3 regions of the Shewanella sp. CAL98-MNA-CIBAN-0140 genome follow, and region 2 is predicted to be linked to each of the others. Evidence: predicted binding sites of a transcription regulator. Region 2 holds the regulator's gene; each other region holds the start of a gene.
What was found. Region 2 encodes NrdR, which represses ribonucleotide reductase genes. Its sites were predicted from a motif close to AAACACNANATNTNGTGTTT; they were not measured.
Positions count from the first base shown of each region.

Region 1 (11,148 bases), on a different contig from region 2:
TTTCAATATCGCTTCAAGGTTAGCGGGATGCAGCGGATCACCACCGCTTAACGATAAGCCGCGACGGAAAATACGACTGTCGGTTAAATCATTAAGAATCTGATCTTCTAACGCTTGGCTAAATACATGCCCAGCATCGACACGCCAAGTGCTTTGGTTATAGCATCCCTTACAAGCATGCTCGCAACCGCTGACAAATAACGTGCAGCGATTGCCCTCGCCGTTGATCACATCAATACTATGATAAGCACTATAATACATTATAAATGCTTCACTCTGCGCTTCACTTCTTCTTGCTTACCAAAGTTAAACGGCCGTGAATCTGGGCTGCCCAAATAGCCACAAACTCGTCGAATCACAGACACTCGACTAGGTTCGTGATTACCGCATTTGGGGCAAACAAAGCCCTTGCTGGTACAATTGAACTCACCGATATAGCCACAATCGTAACACTCATCAATCGGAGTGTTGGTGCCGTAATATGGCACCCGACTGTAGCTGTAATCCCAAACATTTTCGAGCGCTTCAATATTGTGCTGCATGTTAGGGTATTCGCCGTAGCAAATAAATCCACCATTGGCGATAGCCGGATAAGGTTGTTCAAAATCAATCTTATCGTATGGATTCACTTGCTTTTCAACATCTAAATGGAAACTATTCGTGTAATAGCCTTTATCTGTCACCCCTGCCACCACACCGAACTGAGTCGTATCAAGCTGGCAAAAACGGCTACATAAATTTTCACTAGGAGTACTGTACAAACTAAAACCATAACCCGTTTCTTGCTTCCAAGATTCAGTGGCTTGCTTCAAATGATTAATGATCGCAACAGCTTTCTCACGTAATTGAGCGTTATCAAACACATGTTCAGCATTGCCATACAAGGCATTAATGGTTTCGTGTAGGCCAATAAAGCCTAACGAAATTGACGCACGACCATTTTTAAAGATCTCGCTAACATCATCATCGGCATTTAAGCGCACGCCACACGCCCCTTCCATATAAAGAATTGGTGCCACTCGCGCTTTAACCCCGGTTAACCGAGCAATGCGAGTATCTAACGCTTTGCGTGCAATCAGTAGTCGCTGGTCGAGTAATTGATAAAAACGCTGTTCATCTTGACCTGCTTCCAACGCAATACGCGGTAAGTTAAGGCTAACAACACCTAAATTATTGCGTCCTTCATGTACCAATTGGCCATCTTCTTCATAAGTGCCCAAAAATGAACGACAACCCATCGGAGTTTTAAATGAACCAGTGACTTTCACCACTTGATCATAATTTAAAATATCAGGGTACATGCGCATAGTTGAACAGGTTAATGCCATCTTTTTAATGTCGTAATTGACGTCAGCCGCTTTATGATTCACGCCATCTTTAATCGCAAACACCAATTTAGGGAATACTGCCGTTTTACGGTTTTTACCTAAGCCAGCCATGCGCACAGTTAACATAGATTGCTGAATTAAACGAGATTCCCACGATATCCCCAATCCAAAGCCAAAGGTAACAAAGGGCGTTTGCCCATTGGCGGTATGTAAGGTGTTGACTTCATATTCAAGCGATTGAAACGCGTCATGACACTCTTTTTCGGTTTGAGTCATCGCATAATCTTCCACGTCGGCCACTTGCCATTTTTTAGCGACGCTAAGGTGCTTTTGATAACTAATTTGTACAAACTCAGCTAACACTTCATCAATACGGTTAATCGTTGTGCCACCATAAATATGGCTCGCCACCTGTGCAATAATTTGCGCCGTCACAGCCGTTGCGGTCGAAATCGATTTAGGCGGTTCTATTTCAGCATTGCCCATTTTAAAGCCATGAGTCAGCATGCCGGCTAAATCGATTAACATGCAGTTAAACATCGGGAAAAATGGTGCGTAGTCTAAGTCGTGATAGTGGATTTCGCCCTTTTCATGTGCTTCGACAACATCTTTAGGTAATAAGTGAGTTTTGGCGTAATGCTTGGCAACAATCCCGGCAAGTAAGTCACGTTGAGTGGGGATCACTTTGGCATCTTTATTGGCGTTTTCGTTTAAAATGGCACTGTCTGATTGCTCAACCAAGCCGCGAATAGCACAATTTAATTTACTTTGAGTTTCACGATGGGTATCGCGATCATGGCGATACTCAATGTAATGACGTGCCACCGATTTATACGGCCCAGACATTAATAAGTTTTCGACTGCATGTTGTAGTTCGTGAATATCAACTTCGGTTTTCGCAGCCATTTGCTGTTCAACCGTTTGCGCTAACTGCTGCGCATATTGATGATCTGCTTGACCTGCAGACTCCATTGCTGCTACTACAGCCTCTTTGATCCGACATCCATCAAAGGCGGTTCGACATCCATCTCTTTTCACGACTACAAGCATACGACCATCCTTACAAGCACTATATATAGAACTTTAATTTACAAAAAACACAATATAGAGTGTATTAGACACATTAACGCTGAGCATTACTTTGATCCAGATCATAATTCTCAGCACTACTTAATATTGAAAAACATCTTGCTTTCAGCAAAAGATATTGTAGGAATGTTCACTGATCCGTCGGATAAAAATACAAGGGGAGAGATGGTAAATTGTTTCACAATATGGAGTGTTTTCGTAAATCAATATTGCCATATTCAAACACCGCTAGCGCGGTACTCAACAAGCTAACATAACGCTTAAGCGCGCTACGCTGTCATCGAACACCATTCTAGTCGTCATATCAACAAACTAAGTGACTTGCCAATGACTCTTTATTAAAGGAGCATTGAACATAATGATGACAACAACCCAACTTGGACAATACCGTTATTGCATAAACATTAATCGAGCGGTATCGAACTCGTGCATCCGTAATGGGCACATGACTCATATTCGACACCGCATAAGTGTTAATTTAAGGTCGCTTCAATTAAATGTTGAATATCTTTTACTGCCTGCTCACCCGCTTTAATGGCTTCTTTTGCACGATGAAATTCCATTGTGCCAATGTCATTAACATAAGGCACAATACAAATATCTGGTGGCTCGCCCATTAAACGCGAGCGTTTATGGCGTTGTTCTAAAATATCCATTGATTGTGACATAACGGCCAACATACCTGGATGGGATTTTGAACTGCCTATAGCAAGCTTGTCAGTTAAGACACTCATGTAGTCTTTGCCTTTGCCCCATAAATCCATAAAACCTGATTCAAGCTCTGCCTTTTCATCAATCGTCTCTGACTTACTCGCTTTTCGGCTTTTTACTTGCTCTGGGGCCTTATGAAGTTGATCACGGCGATGACCGTTTAAATCCACTGCAATAACCACATCAACCCCCATCGAACGGGCTAATGACACAGGTACCGGATTGACCACGGCGCCGTCAACAACCCAGCGATGACCTTGCTGTACTGGGGGTAAAAAGCCGGGCATAGAACATGAGGCGCGAACCGCATGGCGTAAGTCACCTTCTTTAAACCAAATCTCTTGTCCAGAATATAAATCGGTAGCCACTGCAGCAAAAGGACGTTTTAACTGTTCAATGTTGATATCGCCAATGCGATTAGCTAAGACATCAAATACTTTCTCGCCGCTAATTAAGCCGCCTTTACGCCAGCCTAAGTCCATTAATCCGAGTACGTCCCAACTCGAAAAACCACTCACCCAGGTTTCAAGTTCACCCAAATGATTATTCGCATAGGCCGCGCCCACTAATGCACCCACTGAACAACCCGCAACTTTGTCAGGGTAAATATCTAACTTGGCTAAACCATTCAATACCCCAATATGTGCCCAACCTTTCGCGGCTCCACTGCCTAGGGCTAATCCCACGGTGAGCTTTGTCATCTTTTTTCCTTCCATGCTCAGCATATTAATCTTTACGAAAAGGTTCGGCAGAATCGACCAATAGCGATGCCGAACGAGGGCAATAATATAAAGCTAAAAAATAGCATAACTAAAGCGACTCTTGTTGGCTATAGCAAGGTGAAACAGCTATAATCACCGGCTTACATTTTTTAGGGGATTTACCTTTGCAATTTACCGATTTTTCGTTGGACAAGCGCCTGCTTGACAGTTTAAAGCACCTTGGCATTTCTACGCCTACCGATGTTCAAGCGCAAGCACTTCCCATTGCCTTATCAGGTAAAGATTTAATGGCATCGTCTAAAACGGGCTCAGGTAAAACCTTAGCGTTTTTACTGCCAGCAATGCAACGGGTAATCTCTTCAAGAGCATTGTCGAAAAAAGATCCTCGGGTACTCATCTTATTACCGACACGTGAATTAGCCCAGCAAGTTTATGGCCAATTACGCTTATTAGTCGCCAATACTCAATATAAGGCCATTAGCGTACTCGGTGGTGAGAACTTTAATGACCAAGCCAAAGCCTTGTCGAGAGATCCTCACTTTATTGTCGCCACGCCTGGACGTATTGCGGACCACTTACAACAGCGTCACTTGTATTTAAATGGCCTAGAATTGTTGGTTCTTGACGAGGCTGACCGTATGCTCGATTTAGGTTTTGCTCCGCAGTTAAAAGCGATTAATGATGCAGCCGATCATAAACGTCGCCAAACCTTGATGTTTTCAGCTACGTTAGATCATGACAGCATTAATGACATTGCCGCAACGCTACTCAAAACACCGAGTCATGTATCGATTGGTGAGTCTTACACAGAACATAAAGACATTGAGCAGCGTATTATTTTGGTGGATCATTTAGACCATAAGCAAGCCTTGCTGCAGCACATTTTAACTCAAGAGCAACACAAGCAAGTAATTGTATTTACGGCAACACGTTCAGACACAGACCGTATAGCCACTTTATTAGCATCACAAGGCTTTACCACCTCTGCGCTCAGTGGTGATTTAAAGCAATCGGCTCGTAACCAGATTATGGATCAATTTGCTCGAGGCCAATCACAGATATTAGTGACCACAGATGTAGCATCACGCGGCCTTGATTTAATCAACGTATCGTTAGTGATTAACTTTGATATGCCAAAGTTTGCTGAAGAATACGTCCATCGTATTGGTCGTACTGGCCGAGCGGGCGCTAAAGGCGATGCGGTCTCATTTGTGGGTCCTAAAGATTGGGACAGCTTTAAAAAAGTACAACTGTTTTTACGTAAAAACTTTGAGCCCACTGTGATTGAAGGCTTAAAAGCTAAGTTTACCGGCCTAAAAGATAAGCCTCAAGCAGGTAAAGCAGCGGTTAGTACCAAAGGTGTTGAAGTCAGTAAAAGAGCCAGCGCCACTAAAAAACCTAAAGCGGCACCCAAGAGTGATAAACGCTTTATTACTGGCGTCGATGTCGGTGATGCGCCAGTACGCCGTAAAGTAAAACCGATTCAAGTTATTGAAGACGACGGCACAACAGAAGACTAAATCGCTCTCAAACTGCGATAACAAATGATGGATGTAGGGTAATCGTTACCCTACACAAATGAACGATAACGACAATGCCAACGGCACTCTCGTATGAATAAACCAGTAAGGATTAACATGAAAATTTGTGGTGTTGAATTAAAAGGCGGCGAAGCCATTATCTGTTTACTGACCTATGAAGGCGAAACGTTTAACGTGCCAGCATGTCGTAAAGTCTCATTCAGTATTTCACAATCGGCAAGCACTGAATCAATTCGTGAATTCAACTTTGCGTTTCAAAAATTAATCGCCGATTATAAAGTCGATGAGATAGCCATTATTGAACGTGAACAAAAAGGTAAATTTGCAGGCAGTGCCACCAGCTTTAAACTGGAAGCAGCCATTCAATTAAGTGATATCCCTGTTACGCTTATTTCTCCTTTGATCGTTAAAGAGCAATTAAAGCGTAACCCACCACAAGTTGACTTTGAATCATTAGATCTAAAACGCGTCCAGCTTAATGCATTTGACGTTGCTTATGTTCAGCATAACCGACTCATCTTCGGTAAAGTGTAATCCACTGCTGCCACCGTTCTATATTGGCGTTACCGATACCGACACAGATAGCGGTAACGTCAAAAACAATCAGTTGACCTATGTCAGACAATAAAGCGCCCAAAGCCCCACCTAAAATGCCCGTCAAATCGGCAAGCCAAGCATTAAAACCCAAAACCGATATAAGCCTGTTGATCACTAGCGCCGACATTAAAAAACAGCAAAATGAGCAAAGTGCGTTACGGTATTTAAACGGTTACCAGCCTGACGTGGTTGATAAAATTCGCCAATTGGTTGATGCAAACGCATTAGGCACCCACTTTTTAACCCGTTACCCGAAAGTACACGACGTTCGCACAGACAAAGCCTTGTATGATATGGCAATAGCATTAAAAAATACGTATATGCGTCAATCAGATCCATTAGCCAAAGTCATTTTTGATGACAAGATTAGCTTAAGCCATCACGCGCTAGGTTTGCATTCATTTGTTAATCGCCGTCAAGGTAATAAAGTCAAAGCCAAAAATGAAATTCGAATTACCTCGCGCTTAAAGCACATTCCGTTTGAGCTATTGCAAATGGTGGTAGTGCACGAATTGGCTCACCTGCGGGAGAAAGAGCACAACAAAGCGTTTTATCAACTGTGCACCTTCATGCTCGCGGATTACCATCAGTTAGAATTTGATATGCGAGTCTGGTTAGTAGCCGAAGAAGTGGGCCAATCGCCTTACGCGAAATAATCGATGAGCTTTTAGCTCAACTTTTTGCTTTTAAAAAGTTGCCCAGAAATTGAGCTCAGACATCATCCAATTAGATTGTGTTGTAACTCATTTCTGGACGAAAATAAGTTACTGCATAGATACAACTGTTTTCACTTCGCATGAGTAAAAGTATTAGATTTTGCGCCCTCTTGTTTAGGCGCTTATTAGCTACACATTTACTGGAATACTGATTTGTTATTTGAGTAAAAGCGATAATAAGCAGAGTGCAAAGGTGTTTCTTGTGTTTCACACCAGTACACCTCTATTAAAGAACTCATTGTTTTTAAGTCACTTACTTGTCCATAAAAATTTACGTAGGGCGTTTTTACTTTTTTTTCAACGAATAACTCAATTGCTTGCTGTGCTCTCTTCTGAGCATGTGAGTGTAAAACTAATTTAGCTTCACGTCCTACAGACGTAGCATCTCCACAAGTAATAACTTCTGAACTATATGCAATACCAGAACAGAATAAAGCAAATAAAATTGAAATATACTTCATCGTTTTCCTGTATCGCTAACACGCAATAAACGGCGAGAAACAGTTTGCTAAAATGGAGCGGAATGAGCCAACTGTTAAGAGTCCGACTTAAAAACCCTTGTTATCATTCGTCTTGCGAGCTACTCTCTTGGGACTAAAGAACCCACAAGCCTCCCGAGTAGCAGTCGTTGGTTGATCCCAAGAGCCACATAAATCTTTTTGATTTTCTGGCGTTCTTGTAAACTGTCTACATTGCCCACATCGATGCATTGGTAGCTCCACTAAATAAAAATAACTTTATGCAAATCAAAATAATTCACCTTTTATTGGCTCCTAACAACTTATTGAACGGCTCGTCAAATAAAGTCTGCCGCTTAAGTTATTGATTAATAGCATCCTACAATTGTTATATCTTTGATGTAAAGCGACAAATTATTCGCCAAATACATCGCCACCCGTTTTTGAAGAAAAGGTTAGTGGCCATGTTATCTGGCAGTTTTTTGATTTATCTATGGGAAATGACAAAAGGCTAGACATCCAACCCTTTGTTAGCCAAATAAATTAATAAGTGAATATCCCACCATTTTAACGAAAGAGAACACTGTAATGACTGATATCGTGATATTTTTCAGTTTACAGTTATTGATGGATAACCGCCCTCTTCGTTCACGTTATTCCCATTCGCCTAATATTTTATTGAGTAACACATTTAATGCTGTTTTTTCATTTTTAGATAAAAAAGCCATTTTTTCTTGCTCTTGTTGATGTAATTCAACAATTACTTTGCCAATTAAAGATTTACCCTTCTCGGTTAGTTGAACTAACTTTCCACGTTTATCTTGTGGGTTATCTACACGCTCGATAAAACCTGCATTAGTGATCCGATTTAACAATTTAGTCAAACCTCCGGAGCTAAACAACATAGAATGAGATAATGCTGTGGCTGATAAACAGTGCGGTGGTGGTTCTTTTCTCAATGTTTCTAATGCACTAAAATCAGCCGATTGGAGGCCATAACGTTCAACTACTTTAGTTAAATTCTGCTGTAAATGTTGGTGAATTCGATGAATTTTTAATATTTCAGGTGAAATATTTTGATTGGATTCCGGCCAATTCTCTGCTGTTTTTGTCAGTATGCTAGTAATTGATTTTTGTTTGCTCATAATCTCATTCCTTGTTAATGAAGACAATATAACTTGCTAGAAAGCTAAAATACAACTACTATCTTCCTTTCTGGAAAGCAAGTTAGGCTGTTATGAGTAAGTTTATTTCTACACCATTATTATTTTTATTGGCGGGTATCTCCGCATTAACACCTTTTGCAACAGACGGGTATTTATCCGCTCTTCCGGTCATGGCTGAAGATCTCAATACGGATATATCATTGATAGCGGTGACGGTTAGTTTGTATATCTTTGGCCTCGCTATTGGTCAATTGATTGGCGGACCATTATCAGACAGATTCGGTCGCAAGCCTGTCATTATCACAGGTTTGGCCATATTTTCCATTGCGAGTTTTTTTATTCCCTATGGCCATTCAATAGAAATGCTTTGGGGATTGCGTATGATCCAAGCTATCGGCGGTGGTATTGCCGTTGTCGGTGTTCCTGCCATTATAAGAGACAACACGTCAGGAAAAGATTCTGCTCGGTTATTTTCATTAATTATGTTGATTACTATGCTGGCTCCTTCAATTGCGCCTTCCGTGGGAACTGTCATTTTAAAGACCCTGGACTGGGGCTGGATTTTTACTTCATTAGCATTGCTCGGTCTTATAGTGACCATATCGGTCATCGTCATCATGCCCAAAGAAACTAAAACTAAACAAAGGGTTAAAAATCGTGGTTACCTTAGTGTGTTTAGAGAACGTCGTGCATTAGGTTATTTATTAGCTCAAGGTTTTGGCTTCTCTGTCTTAATTACTTTTTTGACTAATGCTCCTTTTGCCTACATGGAGCAATTCCATGTTGATGAGGCGTTTTTCTCTGGATTATTGATCCTTAATGTTGCTGGGGTTGCTGTTATAAATCGTCTTAACCATTTTTTATTACAGCGGATTGAGCCGAATCAATTATTGAAAATATTTTTAAGTATTCAGATGCTTGGTGTGTTGATATTGGTGGTTGCAACCGCCTTTTTCCCTAACATTTTGTGGCTAACTGTATTTGGTTTTGTTGCGACAACAGCAACAATAGGAGGAATAATGCCCAATTCAAGTGCCTGTTTTATGAATTATTTTGGTAAAAATGCAGGGATTGCAGCGGCAACCTTAGGTGCGACTCAATATCTTGTTGGGGCAGCAGTGAGCGCTCTAGCAGCAATATTGAGTGATGATTCCCTATGGCCGATTGTGCTTATAATGACGACCGCCACGATCATTGCACTTTGTGGTGCGCTCTACCGACCACAAGCTCAGGCTGAAGATAACGTTCAAAACCTCAGCCATGCTGGTTAAGTTATTTTTTCTGAGTGAAATACATTGAAATACATTGAAATACATAGCTGAAATACATAGCGGCCCATTTTTTGAAATAACAAATAACCCCTTTCTATTTGAGTTGCGATCACCTTGTATAATTTTATCATCGAGCAAATTCAACAGGATGGTTTAACAAATTAGCACTCGATGGCCAATTCATCAGTAATATGGTCGATTTAACACAGCAGGATAGCTTGATATCAATCAAGCCTAAAGTGATGTTATGGGATTAAAAAGTTAGCGTTTAGGCACACGACCAGCGCTGGTAGTTTGCTGCGCCTTGGCGTCATTTTCGGTCTAAATGTACATATACAACACTTAACTTGAGGCCGTTGAAGACTCTTTACAAAAGACTGCGTGAGCCTGAAGGCCTTTCTCGCACATCCATGTGCTTCAAGGCATCCTGCCTATCAGATCCCCATAGGAAGCTATAGCATTTTCACTCTTTACTGCAAGATGAGCCGAAGCAGGCTTCAAATGAAGTTAAAAACTGGATCAATCCCCATAGCGACCTTTTCGCAGCGGTTATTTAATCTATTGGAAAAATGTTGCGGGGCGGCTGGGCGGCTGGGCCAATTATTTTATAAAGAATAAAGAGACAATAGCCGTTGGTTTCCTCTTGGTCTGATGTGGCGAAGCGCCACGATGTTAGTGGCCGCAGGCCATAAATAATAGATCAAAAAAACTGACTCGCAACCATGACTAGGAGAATGAAAAACTAAAATACCAACACAACATGGATACCCGCAAGCCATAAAAAATGCAGCCCTTAGGCTGCATTTTTTATGGCTATCACAACTACACTCGGTGTAATAAGCCTCAGCTAATTAACCCAAATCCATCATCATGCTTCGGCTACGTACCAAAGCTTGAAAGGCGTGTAATTGCTTTTTAGGTAAGACTTTAGCTTCTGCGATGTCGGCTTTCATTGCGTCTACCGGACGACCATTCACAATATACTCATAATGTAAGTGTGGACCCGTTGACGCACCCGTATTACCTGATAATGCAATCACCTGCCCTCGTTTTACACGTTGGCCTCGTTTAACTAAAAATTTCGACAGATGCAGGTAACGAGTACGCACTTTATTGTTATGTTCAATCACAATATAGTTACCCGCGAAAGCATGCTTCTTAACCAGCGTCACCACACCATCACCCGGAGCCACCACTTGAGTACCAATAGGGGTAGCAAAGTCGGTACCATTATGTGGCCGAATCCGACCCGTAATCGGGTGTTTGCGGTTGGGGTTGAACCGAGAACTTAACCGCACAGTTCTATTTAATGGGATACGTTGGAAAGCAGGCGTTAAACTTTGACCTTTAATATCGTAATAGTTGCCATCAGCATTTTGAAACGCGGTAATGTCCCGACGCCCGGTATTAATACGAATGCCTTCAATCGATGTGATACCTGTTGGTTCACCTTCAACAAATTGATCGTTGACTAAAACCGAAAATGTATCACCTGCACGTAACTCACGTGAAAAGTTTAATTTTGACTTTAACAGTGATTCGACTTTCT
Region 1 is NZ_JBEOPI010000006.1:71,826-82,973, reverse strand. Features, by position in the region: gene nrdG (anaerobic ribonucleoside-triphosphate reductase-activating protein) at 1-261, opposite strand, end outside; gene nrdD (anaerobic ribonucleoside-triphosphate reductase) at 261-2,378, opposite strand; gene rssA (patatin-like phospholipase RssA) at 2,891-3,829, opposite strand; gene AAEY93_RS04830 (DEAD/DEAH box helicase) at 4,015-5,370, shown strand; gene AAEY93_RS04825 (DUF3010 family protein) at 5,488-5,925, shown strand; gene AAEY93_RS04820 (YgjP-like metallopeptidase domain-containing protein) at 6,042-6,644, shown strand; gene AAEY93_RS04815 (hypothetical protein) at 6,842-7,165, opposite strand; gene AAEY93_RS04810 (MarR family winged helix-turn-helix transcriptional regulator) at 7,816-8,307, opposite strand; gene AAEY93_RS04805 (multidrug effflux MFS transporter) at 8,400-9,599, shown strand; gene AAEY93_RS04800 (peptidoglycan DD-metalloendopeptidase family protein) at 10,451-11,148, opposite strand, start outside.
Region 1: the regulator NrdR is predicted to act here: its motif matches at 2,424-2,443, upstream of nrdD (anaerobic ribonucleoside-triphosphate reductase).

Region 2 (11,148 bases):
GATAATACACTGCAAGCTGCACACCGATTAACGAAAACACACCCGCCAATACATCATCAATCATAATCCCAAAACCACCATGCACTTTGGCATCAAGCCAACGTATAGGCCATGGCTTTATAATGTCAAAAAAGCGAAATAATACAAAACCGAGAGCTAACCATATAAAACCTAAAGGCGCGGCAATCATGGTGATCATCAACCCAACCACTTCATCCCACACAATAGCGCCATGGTCGTGTACACCCATATCTCTAGCCGCTTTCCCACAAATATAGAATCCGGCAAGCATACTAATACAGGTGATGATGAGGTAATTCGTTAAGCTTAACTGCTGCATGAGCAACACTATGGGCACTGCGGCTAAGGTACCAAAGGTACCCGGCGCTTTTGCCGCTTTACCGCTGCCAAAGCCTAATGCCAAAAAATGAATTGGGTGGGCTAAAGACAGTTTTTTAACGAATTTATCTTGGGTTAATAGTCTCATAGTACTCAATTAAAAATGCACAAAGCCACGTGAAATAGGGGTGAATGCTTGCCCATTTTCTACTAGTTTTAATTTATCGCCGGCGCTGATCTGACCAATTTTAACAAACTTCACCCCAGCATGAATTAGCGCGGTATCAATTGCACCGCGTTGTGACTCTGGCACAGTAAATAAAAGTTCGTAGTCTTCACCGCCAGTTAATGCATAACTTAATGCATCTTCACGACTAAGATTGGCTTTAAGTGAGTTTGATAAAGGAATGAGATCCACATCAATGATGGCGCCGACTTTCGATGCCGATAACACATGTCCAATATCAGACATTAAGCCATCAGACAAATCAATAGCGCTTGTGGCTAGAGTGCGTAGTGCTTGACCTGCCAACACACGAGGCGTTGGGTAATAATGGCGGTTAATCAGATATTGTTTATCTTCAGCGTTAACGGTCTTAACACCTCTGATAATATCAAGGCCTAAGGCTGAATCACCTAGGGTTCCCGTCACATAGATCCAGTCTCCTCTTTTTGCACCTGCACGGGTTAATGCTGTACCTTTAGGGACTTGGCCATTAATCGTAATACTGATACTGCGCGGACCACGGGTGGTATCACCACCAATGAGTGCAATACCATAATATTCAGCAATATCAAAAAGGCCGGCACTGAACTGGGCTAACCAAGGTTCATCAACACAGGGTAACGTCAGTGCTAAAGTAAACCAAGCGGGCTCGGCCCCCATTGCGGCAAGATCAGAAAGGTTAACCGCTAGCGATTTATAACCTAAAGCATGAGCTGGAATGTCTGCTAAAAAATGGATATTTTCAACAAGGGTATCACAAGAAATTGCTAAAGATTTCTTGTCCGCAGGATTCACTAACGCACAGTCATCGCCGATGCTTAACTCAACATCGCGCCTTTTTTGACCTTTATTGCGGAAGTAATGTTCGATGAGTTGAAATTCTTTCACATTCAGTCTGGTACGGTAAACCGTCCACCTTAATTTTGAAACAATTAATAACAAATGAAAACGGTATCCGAAGATACCGTTCTGGTGTTACTTATGCTTCACTAACTTATCAAGCAAGCCGTTGACAAATTTGTGACTATCTTCAGCACCAAACGCTTTCGCTAACTCGATACCTTCGTTAATAGCCACTTTAAACGGCACATCTTTACGGAAGGTCAACTCGTAAGTTGCCAGACGCACAATGGCTTTTTCTACTGGTGACACTTCTTCAAAATTACGATCAAGATGTGGCTTTAACAGCTCATCAATTTGCGATATTTTTGATGCTACACCGGTTAATAGCTCACGAAAATAAGCGACATCAACACCGTCAGTGTTCTGTTCAGTTAAAAACTCATGTTCTACGTCAGCAACTTTGTTTTTACTTAACTGCCATGAATAAATGGCTTGAACGGCTAAACGGCGGGCCTTACGGCGCTCTGAAGGTTTCATACTTTTCCTACTATTACAGCTGTTGTTCTAGTTGTTGCAGTACATTAACCATTTCAAGCAAACTAAGGGCAGCTTCGCCACCTTTGTTACCTGCTTTAGTACCTGAACGCTCAATAGCTTGCTCAATGGTATCTGTAGTTAATACACCGAATGAAACAGGAAGATCGTACTCTAATGCAACTTGTGCAAGACCTTTGTTACATTCACCAGCAACAAATTCAAAATGAGGTGTACCGCCACGGATGACAGCACCTAATGCAATGATCCCGTCAAACTTTCCACTTGCAGCAACACGTTTTGCAGCAAGCGGTAATTCAACTGCACCAGGCACTCGAACAACAGTAATGTTGTCGTCACTGACCTGGCCGAAACGCTTTAATGTGTCTATTGCACCGTCAAGCAGACTTTCAACTAAAAAGCTATTGAATCGCGATATTACAATCGCCACTTTGGCATTTTTCGCTTCGATATTACCTTGAACTACGTTCATTCTATCTTACCTAAATTAGCTAAAGCACCCCGCTCGGGGCAAAAAAGAGGCGCTATGATATCACAGCCGAAAGCCCTGAGCGCTATGCAATTAATGAAATTATTAAATTTACCATAAGCCAAAATTATTCAGCTATATAATCCGTTACTTCTAAACCAAAACCTGACAAGGAATGGTAACGCTTTGGCGAACTTAATAAGCGCATTGTACTGACACCTAGACTCGACAGAATTTGCGAGCCGACGCCAACACGACGTGATGTTCCTTGCCACATGGCTCCTGCTGGTGATTGGCCATTATCTTCGGCCTCAAACGCTTTCACTTTTGCCAGAATCTGACTTGAATGCTCAACGTTACCCAGTAACACCAATACGCCACCTTCTAAAGCAATGCGTTGCATGGCTTTTTCTAATGGCCAGCTACGCGTTTGATCTCGCTCAGAATGCAGTAAATCGTTAAAGGTATTTTGCAAATGCACACGCACTAAACAATTAGGCTTCACTTCATCTTTAACCAATGCGTAGTGTAATTGATTATCAATAGTGTCTCTAAATGTCACCATAGTAAAATCACCAAAACGAGTCGGTAGTTTACATTGAGCTTCGCGTACAACCGTGGTTTCGTTGGTGTTACGGTATTCAATTAGGTCTGCAATGGTACCGATTTTAATCCCATGCTTTTGACTGAATATTTCTAAATCAGGACAGCGCGCCATGGTGCCGTCTTCATTTAAAATTTCAACAATCACAGCTGAAGGTTCACAGCCAGCTAAGCGCGCTAAATCGCAACCGGCTTCAGTATGGCCAGCACGCGTCAATACCCCGCCTTCTTGTGCCATTAACGGAAAAATATGCCCAGGTTGTACTAAATCAGAGGCTTTGGCATCTTTGGCAACAGCGACTTGAACGGTCACGGCTCGGTCATGAGCTGAGATCCCGGTTGTGACCCCGGTCGCCGCTTCAATTGATACGGTAAAGTTAGTCGAGAACTGCGCATTGTTGTTGGTGACCATTAAAGGCAAGTTAAGCTGCTGACAACGCTCTTTGGTCATGGTTTGGCAAATTAATCCGCGGCCATAGGTTGCCATGAAATTGATTGCAGCAGGCGTCACTTTATCAGCGGCCATGATCAAATCACCTTCATTCTCTCTGTCTTCATCATCCATCAAGATAACCATCTTACCTTGACGAATATCTTCAATGATTTCTTCTATGTTATGTAGCGCCATTGTCAGACCTTTCTCTATTAAGTTTTTGATTTTAAATAATTAAATCAATTTGCATTTTGTATTTGTTATTTTGAATCATGTATTGTGCATAATCTTTGAGTACAATTTTTTATGCTTGGAGCGATTAGCGCAAAAATCCAGACTTAGCTAATAATTCCATCGTCACACCCGATGACGGCTGTGCTTGGCTAGCATCAGGTTGCATTAAACGCTCTAAATAGCGGGCAATTAAATCCACTTCGATGTTCACGCTGTCACCAACTTTGAGATCCACCAGCGTGGTTTCACCCGCAGTATGAGGCACGATGGTTAATCTAAAACGAGTTCCATCAACTTCATTGACGGTCAAACTAACGCCATCAATGGTGACCGATCCTTTGTGAGCAATGTAGCGACTTAATTGAACCGGTACCGATAACCAAAACTCAAGTGCCTTGCCTCGGTAAGCACATTGCTCAATTTTTGCAATGCCATCAACGTGGCCGCTGACCATGTGTCCACCCAACCTCGTGGTCGCCGTAACGGCTTTTTCAAGATTAACCTTTTGGCCAACTTGATAACGACTAAAACCAGTTAATTCAACTGTTTCAGCCGATATATCCGCAACGTAGCTATCGCCTAAACGCTCAACAACGGTCAAGCACACGCCATTTGTGGCAATGCTATCACCTAGGTTTACATCGGTTAAATCCAACTTGCCGCTGGCAACGGTTAAGCGGATATCGTTACCTTTGCGATCAATTTTACGTAATGTACCAAGGGCTTCGATTATCCCAGTAAACATAATGACTCACTTTTTGCTTTTAAACTTTGCAGTTGTTCAGGTTTTTCTTAAACAACTGCCACATTAATAGGGTTGATTATATCTGAGGATATAACGCTTATCTTGTCCAACGTTGCGCTCATCAATTAATTGCAATGCCGGCGTTTGCTCCATGGCACTGTAATCGGGTAACTGCAACATATTACGTCCATGGCTGCCTAACAGTTTAGGCGCTTGATAAAGCACAATGTCATCGGCGAGGCCTTGAGCGACAAACGCCCCAGCTAAGGTCGCACCCGCTTCGACTAAAACAGAATTAGTATGCTGGCCTAAATACGTTAGCAAAGCTAACAATGGGATCCTGCCCGACGAGTCACATTCTAATTGTAAAAAAGAAACGTGTTGTGGAAAAGCAGCTTTAGCACTTTGGGAATATTGACAGCCAGAAACCAGTAAAATAGGACTTTGAATTGAAAATAACCTTTGTGTTGCCGTCAGTCTCGCTCTGCTGTCTAGCACAACCCTTAAAGGTTGGAAAATTTCATCTTTTGTATGGCGAGTGGTTAACTCACCTAACGCCTCATAGCGCACATTAAGGCTAGGGTCATCGATAAGGATTGTTTCAACGCCTGTGATTAATGCACAGTGGCTGGCACGGTATTTTTGCACATCGGCTCGTGCAGCACTGCCGGTAATCCACTTTGACACCCCATTAGACAGGGCGGTTTTACCGTCTAAACTGGCGGCTATTTTAACCGTGACCCAAGGAAGCCTAGTTTTCATGCGCTTCATAAAGCCTAGATTGAGATCATAAGCTTGTTGGCTGAGTAGTCCTACATCGACCTTAATTCCAGCCTCACGTAACATGGTGATACCGCGGCCTGACACTTCTGGGTTCGCATCGGTCACAGCAACAACGACTCGCGCAACCTTGGCGTTAATTAACCCTGAAGCGCAAGGTGGCGTACGACCATAATGACTGCAAGGTTCTAAGGTTACATAGGCGGTGGCGCCTTGAGCGCTATGACCATTATCAAGCACCATTTTCAGCGCATTGACTTCAGCGTGGCCTTCGCCAGCACGCTGATGGAAACCCTCACCGATAATCTTATTCTGATAGACAATGACACAACCAACACAGGGGTTGGGCCTAGTGGTATAACGGCCTTTCTCGGCAAGCGCTATAGCACGGCTCATCATTTGGGTGTCAAAAGTAGGCCCGTTGGACATGATAGATAATCTCTTATTGCTTAGATGCCATGATAACCGTTAAAAACGGTCATTACACAGCATTACTTTTGCAACTTAGCAATGGCCTCGCCAAATTGTGACACATCTTCAAACGCACGATAAACAGAGGCGAAACGAATGTAAGCCACCTTATCAAGGTTCATCAACTGTTCCATCATAAGATTACCAATCATTTCCGAATCCACTTCGCGCTCACCAGTCGCGCGCAGCATTGATTTAATTTTTGTCAACGCTTGATCAATGTCATCAATAGAAACCGGACGTTTTTCAACGGCACGCAACATGCCGCCGCGCAGTTTCTCTTCATCAAATGGTTGTCGGGTGCCATCGCGTTTTATCACTCTAGGCATGACTAATTCAGCGCCTTCAAAGGTGGTAAAACGTTCATGACATTCGGTACATTCCCGGCGACGACGGACTTGGTGACCATCAGCCACTAATCGAGAATCTATCACTTTGGTATCGGTCGCGCTACAAAAAGGGCAATGCATTAGGACTCCTGCAGAAAAAATGGCCGCTAGCAATTAGCGGCCATTAAAGTTTATCCTATTTGGTGAACAAGGTTAACCTAAACCTGTATCAACAGACATCCAAATACGATTAACCGTATACAGGGAATCGAGCACACAAGGTCAATACTTGACCTTTTACGCGCTCAATAACCGCTGTATTAGATGCATCATCAAGAATGTCACAAATCCAACCGGTCAATTCTTTCGCTTCAGCTTCTTTAAAGCCGCGACGAGTAATGGCTGGTGTACCAATACGAACACCAGAGGTCACAAACGGTGAACGAGGGTCGTTAGGCACTGAATTTTTGTTAACGGTAATGTTGGCACTGCCTAAGGCTGCGTCGGCTTCTTTACCGGTTAAATCGCGGCCAATTAAGTCAACCAACATTAAATGGTTTTCAGTACCGCCAGAAACGATTTTGTAACCGCGGGCTAAAAACACTTCAACCATGGCTTTGGCATTTTTAACAACTTGCTGTTGGTATACTTTAAATTCTGGCTCTAGTGCTTCTTTAAATGCGACCGCTTTACCTGCGATAACATGCATTAAAGGACCCCCCTGACCACCAGGGAATACTGCTGAGTTTAGTTTTTTATATAAAACTTCATCATCGGCTGCAGAAATAATAATCCCGCCGCGTGGGCCGGCCAATGTTTTATGGGTTGTTGACGTTATTACATGAGCATAAGGCACTGGCGTTGGATAAACACCTGCGGCAATTAAGCCTGCCACGTGGGCCATATCAACAAACAAATAAGCACCAATTTTGTCGGCAATCTCGCGCATTCTAGCCCAGTCAACAATACCTGAAAAAGCCGAAAAACCGCCGATCATCATTTTAGGCTTATGTTCAATGGCTAAACGCTCCATTTCGTCATAATCAATTTTGCCAGACTCATCGATACCGTAGGGAATGATGTTGTAAAGCTTGCCAGAAAAATTAACCGGTGAACCGTGGGTCAAATGACCACCATGAGCAAGGTTCATCCCTAAAACGGTATCGCCTGGCTGCAATAACGCCATAAATACAGCACTGTTTGCTTGCGAACCGGAATGAGGCTGTACGTTCGCATATGTTGCACCAAATAATTCTTTTGCGCGTTCAATCGCTAATGTTTCAATCACATCAACGTATTCGCACCCACCATAGTAACGCTTACCTGGATAACCTTCAGCATACTTGTTGGTTAACTGAGAACCTTGGGCTTCCATCACACGAGGACTGGTATAGTTTTCAGATGCAATCAATTCAATGTGTTCTTCTTGACGACAAGTTTCATCTTCAATGGCTTTAAATAATTCTGGATCATAATCCGCAATATTCATCGCTTTCTTCAACATGCTAGCTCCAACATCATTATCTGTATAGTAGGGTTGCGCGTTATTCTACCCTGCAACGATGATGATTCACAGTAGAAACAACATGAAATTCACTGTGTTCTGAATACAAAACTATTCATGTTTATGGCACCAAGTGGCCAGATCCTTCATTCTTTTTGACCTAAAAAGCGCTGTGGATTAAATCACACAATTGCCTGTTGAGTTCAGCTCATAATACAGTAGAATTATCATCATCTTTGTTGACAATTAGACAGTATAATTATGGCTCAATTTGTATACAGCATGCTTCGTGTGGGTAAAATTGTCCCACCTAAAAAGCAAATTTTGAAAGACATTTCATTAAGCTTCTTTCCTGGCGCCAAAATTGGTGTACTCGGATTAAACGGTTCAGGTAAATCGACATTGCTGCGCATCATGGCCGGTATAGATACCGAAATTGAAGGTGAAGCGCGTCCAATGCCTGGACTAAAAATTGGTTATTTACCGCAAGAGCCGCGCTTAAACGAGCAACAAACGGTTCGCGAGGCCGTCGAAGAAGCCCTGAGTGAAGCCAAAAATGCATTGATCCGTTTAGATGCTGTTTACGCCGCTTATGCTGAACCCGATGCAGATTTTGATGCCCTAGCCAAAGAACAAGGTGAGTTAGAAGCCATCATCCAATCTCAAGATGCACACAATCTTGATCATATTCTAGACCGTGCAGCAAACGCGTTACGTCTGCCCGATTGGGATGAAAAAATTGCTGTACTGTCCGGTGGTGAACGTCGACGGGTAGCCCTTTGTCGCTTGCTACTTGAAAAGCCTGAAATGCTATTACTCGACGAACCGACAAACCACTTGGATGCTGAATCCGTCGCATGGTTAGAGCACTTTTTACAAGAGTATTCTGGCACCGTAGTCGCTATTACCCATGACCGCTATTTCTTAGACAATGCAGCAGGCTGGATTTTAGAACTCGACCGTGGTGAAGGGATCCCCTGGGAAGGTAACTACTCCTCATGGCTTGAGCAGAAAGATGCCCGTTTGCAACAAGAATCTTCAACACAAAGTGCTCGTCAAAAAACTATCGCAAAAGAATTAGAATGGATACGTCAAGGTGCGAAAGGCCGCCAATCTAAGGGCAAAGCCCGTATGGCGCGTTTTGAAGAACTCAACACTAACGATTACCAAAAACGTAACGAGACCAACGAATTGTTTATTCCACCAGGGCCACGCCTCGGTGATAAAGTGATTGAAGTGACTAACTTAACAAAATCCTATGGTGATCGCGTATTGATTGACGATCTTACCTTTACCGTTCCCAAGGGCGCCATTGTGGGGATTATCGGAGCTAACGGTGCGGGTAAGTCGACGTTATTCAAAATGATCTCAGGCGAAGAACAACCAGACAGTGGCTCAATTTCTGTGGGTGACTCAGTTCAAATTGCTTCTGTTGAGCAGTTCCGTGATTCAATGAATGATAAAAATACCGTGTGGCAAGAGATTTCTGGCGGCCACGATATTATGCGGATCAATAATACTGAAATTTCGAGCCGTGCTTATGTCGGACGTTTTAACTTCCGTGGTGGCGATCAGCAAAAAATTATCGGCACCTTATCGGGTGGCGAGCGCAACCGAGTCCACTTAGCCAAATTAATACAAGCCGGTGGCAACGTATTATTACTCGACGAACCTACCAACGACTTGGACGTAGAAACATTACGCGCCCTAGAAGAAGCGTTATTAGAGTTTCCCGGTTGTGCGATGGTTATTTCACATGACCGTTGGTTCCTTGACCGTATCGCTACCCATATTCTGGATTACCGAGACGAAGGTAAAGTGAGTTTCTATGAAGGTAACTATACTGAGTATTCAACTTGGTTAAAAGATAGCTTAGGCGCCGATGTAGTAGAACCGCATCGATTAAAATATAAGCGGTTAAATAAGTAATCTCAGCTAAGGATAGTAAAAGGCTATCAAACAGGCCTTTGCCCCGCTAACGATGTTACTCAATAAAGCAGAGCCTTAGCGCTCTGCTTTATTGTATTTGAGCGTATTGAATGATTATTCTCAGATTAAACGATAAAAATATCAACCTATACCAACATTTTGCCAATTCATTGTGGGCAATACACCATAATCTGTTTATAAAGCGAAAAATCACTTCCGCATTATAAATTACCAAGCTTTTTTTACTTTTTACTGATTAAATTCAGTTTATTACCTAGCTTTAACGATTCCAGCTTGTAAGCCAGTTTAACGGTGATATCAGTGAGATACGGTTCAATTTACCGTGTTTTATTGTACCAACTCATTTTCGGCAATCGAAGTCATTACCTCGGCAGAAAAGCAGAGCCTCAATAAAATTGAACATCAATACAATATCGATATCCTGCTCATCACGGTTAACGGCAAATTTTCACCATTTAATAGAAAAGCCGATGACATTGACGTGCGGAAAAAAGCAATTATTTTAGAACGACAACGATATAACGAATTCATTGCACTATTTACCTAAGGTTATTAGGGCTAATACGGCGATAGCCGAAACCGATAAAAAAATTGAAAAGTCTGTTTCTTTAATCGATGAATTAACTCAAAAACCACAACAAGACGGCAAACATCTTGAAACTGAAAAAGTAGTCATATTAACTGAATATGAGGCGATAAATAAAAAAACGTGCCACTAAAATTCAGCCATTAGTTACACTCAAAAAAGATATTACTAATCATTTAATTACCGATTTATCGAAATCAAGTCGCACACAGCCAGTCGTTTAAATAGTTCGATTCAGTGTTCAACATCCCCCTCTATCGCAGATTGATTGAAAGAGTCCAAAAGCAGCATTTTATCCAATACCGCTAATGGTCTTTACCGCATCTGGCAGTGAAAACCGTATTGCGGTAGCAACTGTGATATTCTTCAATATGGCATTGGCGACGTTGTCACTCTATTGGTGATCCCCGCAATGTACCGACTCATCTCTTCGTCAACTCACTCACTAGGGTTAGTTGAAGCACAACTTAATGACGCCATTGCCGCTCAAAAAGCGCAACAGCCTTAACCTTCACAGGTGTAATAATGACAACCCTTGCCGTATTCGTAGATGTGCAAAATATTTATTACACCTGTAAGCAAGGTTTTGGGCGTTCATTTAATTACCGCGCCTTGTATAAACGTTTATCCGCACAAGGCAATATTAGCCATGCTATCGCCTATGCGATTGCTCCGGCAGATGACGGACAGGTTAAATTTCAAGATGCACTAAAACATATTGGCTTTACGGTTAAAACTAAGCCTTATATTCAGCGTAGTGATGGCTCAGCCAAGGGAGATTGGGATGTCGGTATTACTATCGATATGCTTGAGATAGCCCCCATGGTAGATGAAGTTATTTTACTGTCTGGTGATGGTGATTTTGATTTGTTACTCAAAAAAATCAACCAAACGACCACATGCTACACCCATGTAGTAAGTGTTGAGCGCCTTACCGCAAAGTCGCTAACCGACCAATGTCAGCAATTTACCGCCATTGATAACACATTATTGATTTAGCCATTTACGCCATTACTTTATTTCGCATACGCTTTATCGACACTCTTTTACAATAGCTAATCCTGATGAGTGTCTATTAGCG
Region 2 is NZ_JBEOPI010000037.1:32,770-43,917, reverse strand. Features, by position in the region: gene AAEY93_RS16725 (phosphatidylglycerophosphatase A family protein) at 1-487, opposite strand, end outside; gene thiL (thiamine-phosphate kinase) at 497-1,453, opposite strand; gene nusB (transcription antitermination factor NusB) at 1,541-1,945, opposite strand; gene ribH (6,7-dimethyl-8-ribityllumazine synthase) at 1,959-2,435, opposite strand; gene ribBA (bifunctional 3,4-dihydroxy-2-butanone-4-phosphate synthase/GTP cyclohydrolase II) at 2,560-3,663, opposite strand; gene AAEY93_RS16700 (riboflavin synthase) at 3,788-4,447, opposite strand; gene ribD (bifunctional diaminohydroxyphosphoribosylaminopyrimidine deaminase/5-amino-6-(5-phosphoribosylamino)uracil reductase RibD) at 4,511-5,656, opposite strand; gene nrdR (transcriptional regulator NrdR) at 5,719-6,168, opposite strand; gene glyA (serine hydroxymethyltransferase) at 6,278-7,531, opposite strand; gene ettA (energy-dependent translational throttle protein EttA) at 7,793-9,460, shown strand; gene AAEY93_RS16675 (hypothetical protein) at 9,804-10,028, shown strand; partial or broken gene AAEY93_RS16670 (hypothetical protein) at 10,367-10,575, shown strand; gene AAEY93_RS16665 (LabA-like NYN domain-containing protein) at 10,593-11,066, shown strand.

Region 3 (11,148 bases), on a different contig from region 2:
TGGGACACTATTTACCCGGGCTTAAGCCAACTACCAGAACAAACTAAAAAAAGCTGGTTTGAGTTTGATCATTACTATTCAGATCATGCTTTTGACAGCCTATTACCATTAATATTTAAGTCACAGCCGGCGCATATTGTTGATGTGGGTGGCAATACCGGTAAATGGGCATTTGCCTGCACCCATTATAATAAAAACGTCCACGTCACTATTATGGATTTACCGGGGCAACTTGTTGTGGCAATGAAAAATGCACAAACACAGTTGGTTGCAGATCGCGTTCATCCCTTTGAAACAGATTTACTCGATAGCGAAAAGCCTTTTTGCCAAGAGGGTGATTTATATTGGATGAGTCAATTTTTAGATTGTTTTTCTAAACAACAAATAAGGATTATTCTTAAGCGCACTGTGGCAGCGATGAAACCTGATAGTGAACTTTGTATTTTAGAGACATATTGGGACAGGCAACCCCATGAAGCTGGTGCCTATTGTGTTAACGCAACGTCTTTGTATTTTACTGCTATTGCCAATGGAAATAGTCGGATGTACCACAGTAAAGATATGCTTAACATGATCATTGAAGCTGGACTGTATGTTGATCAAGACATCGACAACATCGGCCTGGGTCATACTTTACTGCGCTGCAAACTCAAGCCTACTTATCAATAGTGTTTAACTGAAGTTGCTATACATCTAATCAACACGTCATTTATTCTCCACATAAAAAAGCGAATGCTGGTCGGCATTCGCTTTTTTATTGCTGAACCAAGGTTAAGGTTAGTTAGGCTTGATGGTGCTTTACAGCAAAGTTATTCATAAAGTCAACCAGGGCTTGCACGCCGGCTAGCGGCATGGCGTTATAAATACTGGCACGCATACCGCCTACGTTACGATGACCTTTTAATGCCATTAATCCTACCTGCTCTGCTTGAACTAAAAACTCACTGTTTAACGCATCATTCACTAATTGGAAGGTCACGTTCATACGTGAGCGGTTATTAAGTGCGACGCCGTTTTTATAAAACGGATTATTGTCGATACAATGATACAGTAACGCCGCTTTTTGTTGGTTCAATTGAGCCATCGCACTCACACCACCATTAGCCGCTAACCAGGCAAACACTTCAGAGGCTAAATACCAAGCAAACGTTGGTGGGGTATTAAACATTGAGCCATATTCAACCGCCACGCGATAATCCATTATTGATGACTGCGGTAGGCTTGGAAGTTTAAGCATATCGTCACGCACGATCACAATCGACAAGCCAGATGGGCCAATGTTCTTTTGCGCGCCAGCATAAATGAGTCCGTATTTGCTGACATCAATTTCATGGGACATGATGGTTGATGATAAATCAGCAACGATGGGCCAAGGGCTCGTTAACTCTTCAAAAATTTCGATGCCATCAACGGTTTCGTTTGAGCAATAATGCACATAACGATAGTCTTTCTTGATTGTGCTTAAGTCGGGTAATGTTACCTGGTTAAGACCATTGATCTGTTCAACAATATTGATGCTGTCAATATGTTGCTCACCCACCAGTTTTTGCGCTTCTGTCACCGCTGACGACGACCATTGACCACTGACTAAATAAAGCGCCCGACCGTTATCACCCAAGAAGTTATTCACTACGTTAGAAAATTGGCCGCGGCCACCACCATGCATAAATAACACATGATAGTTTTTAGGGATGTTCATCAACTTGCGTAGTGTGACCTCTGCTTGCTCGGTCAGTGCAATAAACTCTTTACTGCGATGACTGATTTCCATCACGGAGACGCCTAGGCCATTCCAATCAATTAATTCCTGTTGTGCTTTTTGCATCACAGCTTGAGGTAACATGGCCGGTCCAGCACAGAAATTATAAATTGCGCTCACAAACAACTCCTTTGACAAATAATCAATATAGACAATAACAAGTTAACCGTAATAATAAGGATTTTACGGGGTGATGAATAGGCCTTTATTTACCTATTTTGATGAAATTTATTCCGTAATATAAAACGGGCGCCATTAAGGCGCCCGTTCGAGGAGAAATTGACAACAAGGGTAATAAATTACTCTTGTTCGTTTGCTCCGGTTTTGGCATCGTCTGGATCAGTTGATTCAACATCATCAGTTGATTCAGCATCGGTCACTTCAGCATCGATAACATCGCTTACTGGAATAACATTGCCTTCTTCGTCTAACAACTCTTCAGTTTGAATCTCTTCAATACGCTGTAAACCAACAACTTTCTCGTCTTCAGCTGTACGGATGATAGTCACACCTTGAGTGTTACGACCAATAATTGATACGCCTTCAGCAGGCGTTCGCACTAAGGTGCCTTTATTACTGATCAACATGATTTCGTCAAAAGTGCCAACTTGAACGGCACCGACTACTTCACCATTACGCTCGCTTACCTTAATCGATACCACACCTTTAGTGCCGCGACTCTTCGCTGGGTATTCATCCAACTCGGTACGTTTACCGTAACCGTTTTCAGTTATGGTTAAAATCGCACCGTCAACTTTAGGCACTATTAACGATACCACTTTTTGGCCCGCATCAAGCTTAATACCACGAACACCGGTTGCAGTACGGCCCATTGGGCGTAGCGCAATGATTTCTTCGCCCGTTTCAGCATCAATCTTCACTTCACCGGTTTCAGAATCACGCGCTTTCTCATTAAAGCGAACCACTTTACCTACATTAGAGAACAACATAATGTCGTTACTGCCGTCAGTAATATCGACGCCAATTAATTGATCACCGTCTTTTAGGTTTACAGCAATAATCCCGTTTGAACGTGGGTTGCTGTAAGCTGTTAATGCTGTTTTCTTAACCGTGCCATGCGCTGTTGCCATGATGATAAATTTATCATCAGCATATTCACGTACCGGCAGAATTGCCGTAATGTGCTCACCGTCAGAAAGTGGTAATAAGTTAACAATAGGACGTCCACGAGCAGTACGACTCGCTAATGGTAATTGATACACTTTTAACCAATACATTTTACCAAAGTCAGAGAAGCAGAGAATCGTGTCATGGGTGTTTGCCACCAATAACTTTTCAACAAAGTCTTCATCTTTTACTTTAGTTGCCGCTTTGCCTTTACCACCACGACGCTGTGCTTGGTAGTCAGACAAGACTTGGTATTTTGCATAACCTAAGTGAGATAAGGTCACGACAACGTCTTCTTCATTGATTAAGTCTTCAAGACTCATATCAATTTCATTAGCGTTGATAATCGTGCGACGTTCATCACCGTATTGCTCAAGAATTTCTTCTAGTTCTTCTTTAATCACTTCCATCAAACGCGATGGAGTACGAAGAATGAATAACAAACCCGCAATCAGAACTAAAAGCTCTTCATATTCAGCTAGAATCTTGTCATGTTCTAGACCGGTTAAACGGTGCAGACGTAATTCAAGAATCGCTTGTGCTTGATGCTCGGTTAAATAGTACTGACCATCACGGATGCCATACTGTGGTTCTAACCATTCTGGACGCGCAGCATCATCGCCCGCTTTTTCAAGCATGCCTTGTACATTACCTAACACCCAACCTTGTGCCACTAATTTAGCTTTGGCTTCAGCAGGTGTAGGAGAGGCTTTAATTAACGCAATAATCGGATCGATGTTAGCCAGTGCAATGGCGAGTGCTTCAAGAATATGAGCACGGTCGCGGGCTTTACGCAGTTCAAATACGGTACGGCGCGTAACCACTTCACGACGGTGAAGAATAAAACACTCAAGCATTTCTTTAAGGTTAAACAGCTTAGGCTGACCGTTCGTCAATGCCACCATGTTGATACCAAAAGAACACTGCATTTGTGTTTGAGAATATAAGTTGTTTAGTACAACCTCACCCACTTCACCGCGTTTGATTTCAATAACAATACGCATACCGTCTTTATCAGACTCATCGCGTAGGCCACTGATACCTTCTAATTTCTTATCTTTTACAAGCTCGGCAATTTTTTCAATCAAACGGGCTTTGTTAACTTGATATGGAATTTCATGAACAATAATACGTTCACGACCATTCTCTTCCGTTTCAATGTCAGCTTTAGAGCGCATGATAGCGCGGCCACGACCGGTGTTGTAAGCATCAATAATGCCTTTGCGACCGTTAATTGATGCTGCCGTTGGAAAATCTGGACCTGGAATGTATTCCATTAACTGTTCAATCGATAAACTTGGATCGTCGATTAACGCCAAACAGCCTTTCACTACTTCTGTTAAGTTGTGAGGTGGAATGTTAGTGGCCATACCGACTGCAATACCAGATGAACCATTGATTAATAGGTTCGGTACGCGTGTTGGTAATACCGCAGGGATCATCTCTGTGCCGTCATAGTTAGGCACAAAATCAACGGTTTCTTTTTCAAGGTCCGCTAATAATGAATGCGCCAACTTTTGCATACGAATTTCGGTATAACGCATCGCCGCAGCAGAGTCACCATCGACCGAACCAAAGTTTCCTTGTCCGTCTACTAATGTGTAGCGTAGCGAGAACGGTTGCGCCATACGTACAATTGTATCGTATACAGCGGTATCACCATGGGGGTGATACTTACCAATTACGTCACCAACGACACGAGCGGATTTTTTATATGGTTTGTTCCAATCGTTTTTTAATTCGCTCATGGCGAACAATACCCGACGGTGAACGGGTTTTAAACCGTCACGGACGTCAGGTAATGCACGACCTACAATTACGCTCATTGCGTAATCAAGGTAAGAATTCTTAAGTTCGTCTTCGATGTTAATTGGCGAAATAGATGATGCCAGATCAGTCATAAACTGCGCGTTCCCCTAAAGTGAGCTGACAATAAAACTTAGATATTATTATCTAGCTTAAAAACGTGATTTGGCATTCTAACACAGATATTTAATGTCGCCAGAACTAAGACCTGCCAAATGCTCTATCACTATTAATAATTACAAAAAAGCTAACATTTTCAGATAATTTAGTTTATTCGTTGGCTAATATATGGCTAAATTTTAGCAAGAATAAAACGCCACTTGCTGATGCTTTAAGCACTTAAGCGCACAAAATGATAATCCACCGCACTTAAATGGATGTTTTATGAGCAAGCGTGACCGGAGAAAGCCATTGTTGACTACTATTCACCAAGGTTATCGCTATAATAGCGACCATACTTTCATTAAACACTTAGGTTAAGTTATGTCACATGCTGAACAATCGACACCCAATGTAGATCCGCTAGAGATCGCAAAATTTGAAGCCATGGCGCAAACATGGTGGGATCTCAATGGTGAGTTCAAGCCATTACACTTACTTAATCCACTGCGTTTAAACTACATTGACCAAACCGCTGACGGCATTTTCGATAAGAAAGTCTTAGATGTCGGTTGTGGTGGCGGCATTTTATCCGAAAGCATGGCGCGCCTAGGTGCCCACGTTGATGGTATTGATATGGGTACTGAGCCGCTTGAAGTGGCAAAACTGCACGCATTAGAGTCTGGCGTGTCAGTTAATTATCTTAAAACAACTGCCGAAGCACACAGCGATAGCCACCGCGAGTATTACGATGTGGTGACTTGCATGGAAATGCTCGAACATGTACCCGATCCACAATCGGTTATCCAAGCATGTTGTGACATGGTTAAACCCAATGGCTTTGTGTTTATCTCCACCATTAACCGCAATATGATGTCATACCTGCAGACCATTATCGGTGCTGAATATTTATTGAAAATGCTCCCGGTTGGCACCCACGACCACAGTAAGTTTATTCGTCCATCTGAACTAATGGCATTAGTCGATAATACCGACTTATTGTGCAAGGATGCATTAGGGATTACGTACAACCCGTTGTCAGGAGTGTTTAAGTACACTAACAGTGTTGATGTTAATTATATGATAGCCACCCAAAAAATTGATTAATCATCCTGGTGACTCTTTTCAACGTTTTAATGTATGTGAACCAGAGTAGCGTTACTTCCTGCCAATAACGCTATAAAGGTGCATACATGATTCTATTATTATTGACTCTTGTTAGGAGCTAGCCTTTGCATAAGCAAGATATAAAAGGGGTACTATTTGATTTAGACGGTACTTTAGCCGACACAGCCCCTGATTTAGTCCAAGCATTAAATCTCAGTTTGGACGAAGCCGGTTTTAATGTCCAAACGCTTGAAACGATGCGCCATGCGGCGTCACACGGCAGTTTATATTTAGTTAAAACGGCTATTCCGCACGCCGAGGAACGAGTACAAATTGCTATTCAGCAAGCACTACTTCGCTATTATGCCCAGATAAATGGCGATCACAGCCGCTTGTTCGACGACTTACCCGAACTCTTATCGCTGTTAGATTCACAAGCCATTCCTTACGGTGTGGTCACCAATAAGCCGGCTCGATTTGCCCGGCCATTAGTTGCAAAGCTGGGCTTAACCGATAAACTTAAAACCATGATCAGTGGTGATAGTACCCGTTATTCAAAACCTCATACCGCACCGATGTTTTTAGCCGCACAACAAATCGCCATTGCCCCTCAAAGTATTTTATACCTCGGAGATGCCGAACGAGATTTAGTTGCGGCCCACAATGCGAGTATGTTGGGTGGCGTTGCCTTGTGGGGATATTTGTCCGCTACTGACAAACCTGACACATGGCCTGCTGGCAGACAATTTGAACACGGTGCATCACTGAAACAATTTTTCACTGAATAAGGCGATTTTGTTGTATTTGAGTCACCGGTTAATTGGCACCATTTTGGGGTAAATAATCAATATTTTTGAATAAATGATTAGTATGCTGATCATCTCTGGTCACACGATCAAAATCAACCAAAGATCAACCTATAAACCAGCAATATTTTTTGATCGCTGTTTATTTTAGCGATCAAATCTTTCTTATTTGATGGTTTAAAAAATATCATTTATCAAAAACACTTTATAAATTTGGGCTCTAGGGTTAGTTGTCACTAACCCTACCGTTTATCCTCAAGTTATCCACAAGAAGTTAATTAAATTGTGGCTTGCAAAAATCCCCAAACCTCACTATCTTGTATCTAAGATTTTAAATAACACCATATCTTGTGTGTGACTGGCAATCAAAACACTACGCACCTGCATTACAAGGACGTAGTCGATAAGTGAATGTACTGGTATTTTACTACCATGTTGTGAGTACTTTCAGCTTGATTGTTTAACATGGAATTGTTTTGTAACTGATTCAGATCGAATCAAGTTACATGGTATCCAACAACAGATCACATGATTAGATATAGAACCAAGGCCTCTCTTCAATGAATAGCAATATGACAGTCACCAAGCGCAGCGGCGAACGTGAATCGATCGATTTAGATAAAATTCATCGCGTGATCACTTGGGCAGCCAATGGATTAAAAAACGTCTCAGTATCTGAAGTAGAACTTCGATCTCACCTGCAGTTTTTCGACGGCATTCCAACAGAAGCCATTCATGAAACGATTATAAAAGCCGCAGCTGATTTGATCTCTCCGGAGTCCCCAGATTACCAATTTTTGGCCGCGCGTTTAGCCGTATTCCATTTACGTAAAAAGGCTTTTGGTCAATTTGAGCCGCCTAAATTATATGACCATGTCACCAAGTTAGTCGAAATGGGTAAATATGATATGCATATCATGGCTGACTATAGCCGTGAAGAATTAGACATTCTTGATAGCTATATTGATCACTGGCGTGACATGAACTTCTCTTATGCCGCGGTAAAGCAACTTGAAGGTAAATACCTGGTTCAAAACCGTGTGACCCATGAGATGTATGAAAGCGCGCAGTTTTTATATATTTTAGTGGCCGCATGTTTGTTTGCGCGTTACCCAAAAGAAATCCGCTTGAAGTACATTAAAGATTTCTATGACGCGACGTCTTTGTTTAAGATTTCTCTGCCAACGCCAATCATGGCCGGTGTACGAACGCCTACTCGTCAGTTCAGCTCATGTGTATTGATTGAGTGTGATGACAGCTTGGATTCAATCAATGCTACGGCATCGTCAATCGTTAAATATGTCAGCCAACGTGCTGGTATTGGTATTAATGCCGGTCGTATTCGTGCATTAGGCAGCCCTATACGCGGCGGTGAAGCATTCCACACGGGTTGTTTACCATTTTATAAGTATTTCCAAACAGCGGTGAAGTCTTGTTCTCAAGGCGGCGTACGCGGTGGTGCAGCAACGCTGTTCTATCCGTTATGGCATCTCGAAGTTGAATCGCTATTAGTGCTGAAAAACAACCGGGGTGTTGACGACAACCGTGTACGTCATCTTGACTACGGCGTACAGTTAAACAAATTAATGTACCAACGCTTAATCAAAGGCGAAAACATTAGCTTGTTCAGCCCATCAGATGTGCCGGGTCTTTATGATGCCTTCTTTGAAGACCAAGTAGAATTTGAACGTTTATACTTGCAGTACGAACAAGACAGCAGTATCCGTAAAAAACAGATTAAAGCCGTTGAGCTGTTTTCATTGATGATGCAGGAACGAGCCTCTACAGGTCGTATCTATATTCAAAACGTCGATCACTGTAATACCCACAGCCCATTTGACTCTAAAGTGGCGCCGATTAAGCAATCTAATTTGTGTTTAGAAATTGCCTTACCGACTAAGCCGTTAACTAACATTGACGATCCAGACGGTGAAATCGCCTTATGTACCTTGTCAGCGCTTAACTTAGGCGCGATTACCGACTTATCTGAACTTGAGCCGTTAGCTGATTTAGCGGTACGTGCGTTAGATAACTTACTTGATTACCAAGATTACCCAATAAAAGCGGCTCAAACGAGCTCGATGAATCGCCGTACGCTTGGTATTGGTGTGATTAACTTTGCTAACTACTTAGCTAAAAACGGTAAAAAGTATTCCGACGGTTCAGCAAACAACCTGACCCATAAGACCTTTGAAGCTATCCAGTTCTATTTACTGAAAGCGTCAATGAACTTAGCTAAAGAAAAAGGTGCCTGTCCGTTATTTCACGAGACCACCTACTCGAAGGGTATTTTACCCATCGATACCTATAAACGTGATTTAGACAAGATTTGTGACGAACCATTACACATGGATTGGGAAGGTTTACGTAGCGACATAAAACAGTACGGTTTACGTAACTCAACCTTGTCAGCATTAATGCCGTCAGAAACCTCATCGCAAATTTCAAACGCGACCAATGGTATCGAACCACCACGTGGCTTAATCAGCGTGAAAGCCAGTAAAGATGGCCAGTTAAAGCAAGTCGTTCCAGACTTTGAGCTGCTTAAAGACAAGTACGAACTGCTGTGGAATATGCCAAACAACGATGGTTACATCCAACTTGTTGGTTTAATGCAGAAGTTTATTGACCAAGCTATTTCTGCCAACACTAATTATGACCCAAGCCGTTTTGAAGGCGGTCGTGTGCCAATGCAGACCTTGCTAAAAGACTTGTTAAGTGTGTACAAACTGGGCATTAAAACATTGTATTATCATAATACACGCGATGGTGCTTCGGATCAGTTTGACGACATTATTGCTGTCGAAGAAGAAGACGATGACTGCGCCGGCGGTGCGTGTAAAATCTAATCATCACTTTATCTCTATTTAGCGGGGGATAATCCCCGCTTTGTGAAAAATGCGTTTTCAGGACACCTAAATAATGGCTTACTCTACATTTTGTCAAACACCTAACGATGCAACCAAAGAACCTATGTTTTTCGGGCAATCAGTTAATGTGGCACGCTACGATCAACAAAAATATGAAGTCTTTGAAAAACTGATTGAAAAGCAATTAAGTTTTTTCTGGCGTCCAGAAGAAGTTGATGTCAGCCGTGACAAAATTGATTTCGGTGATTTACCTGAACACGAAAAGCACATTTTCCTGTCAAACCTGAAATATCAAACCTTACTTGACTCTATTCAAGGCCGCTCACCAAATGTGGCATTTTTGCCATTGGTATCGCTACCAGAATTAGAGACGTGGATTGAAACATGGTCGTTTTCTGAAACGATTCACTCACGCTCTTACACTCATATTATTCGTAATATTGTCAATGACCCATCCGTGGTGTTTGACGATATCGTGCAAAATGACGAAATATTGAAACGTGCCGGTGACATTGCCGCTTATTACGATGATCTGATTAAACTGACCCAGATTAATAACCTGTTAGGTGAAGGTACTCATGTTATCGACGGCGAAGAAATCACCGTTAATTCACGTATCCTGAAAAAATCACTGTATTTATGCATGATGTCGGTTAACGCCTTAGAAGCTATCCGCTTCTATGTCAGCTTTGCCTGTTCATTTGCCTTTGCTGAACGTCGTGTTATGGAAGGTAATGCCAAAATCATCCGCTTAATTGCCCGTGATGAAGCGTTACATCTCAATGGGACACAACATATTATCGCCTTGATGCAAGGTGGCAAAGACGACCCAGAAATGGCAGAGATTGCTATTGAGTGTAAGCAACAAGCTTATGACTTGTTCGTCAAAGCAGCAGAACAAGAAAAAGAGTGGGCTAAATACTTATTTAAAGACGGATCAATGATTGGCCTAAATGAACCGATCCTATGTCAGTACGTTGAATTTATTACTAACCAAAGAATGAAATCAGTACATTTGCCTCAGCCTTATGAAGAACGGTCTAACCCACTACCCTGGATGAAAAATTGGTTAGAAAGTGATGCAGTACAAGTGGCCCCACAGGAAGTAGAGGTGTCATCTTATCTTGTTGGCCAAATCGATTCTTCTGTAAATAGCGATGAGTTTTTAGATTTTGACCTATAAAAAACTTTTCAAAAAATCGCCAATTGTAAGCTTGAAAGGACAGCCGATTATTTTATTTGACGGCCAACATTCAAGCTTACTAGAAGCGCTTGAGTCGAAAAAAGTAAACGTGTTTTCAGAATGTCGTAACGGATTTTGTGGCGCATGTAAAACCACCGTAATATCTGGTGAAGTAAACTACCTATCAGAGCCTCTTGCAGAACTCAAATCCGACGAGTGCCTACCCTGCTGTTGTGTGCCTAATGGCGATTTAAACCTCAAACTCTCTACTGAGGGAGTCGAAGTCGTTGCTAAGCGACAATACGCTTCGGTAAATGACAGCCATACACTCACAACAGCATTAACCCAACAATTACAGATTAATCCCAAACGGGCTCTTGACCGTTAATC
Region 3 is NZ_JBEOPI010000004.1:141,386-152,533, forward strand. Features, by position in the region: gene AAEY93_RS03675 (methyltransferase) at 1-669, shown strand, start outside; gene serC (3-phosphoserine/phosphohydroxythreonine transaminase) at 782-1,879, opposite strand; gene gyrA (DNA gyrase subunit A) at 2,059-4,788, opposite strand; gene ubiG (bifunctional 2-polyprenyl-6-hydroxyphenol methylase/3-demethylubiquinol 3-O-methyltransferase UbiG) at 5,177-5,899, shown strand; gene AAEY93_RS03695 (HAD family hydrolase) at 6,025-6,687, shown strand; gene nrdA (class 1a ribonucleoside-diphosphate reductase subunit alpha) at 7,266-9,554, shown strand; gene nrdB (class Ia ribonucleoside-diphosphate reductase subunit beta) at 9,628-10,758, shown strand; gene yfaE (class I ribonucleotide reductase maintenance protein YfaE) at 10,748-11,146, shown strand.
Region 3: the regulator NrdR is predicted to act here: its motif matches at 7,042-7,061, upstream of nrdA (class 1a ribonucleoside-diphosphate reductase subunit alpha).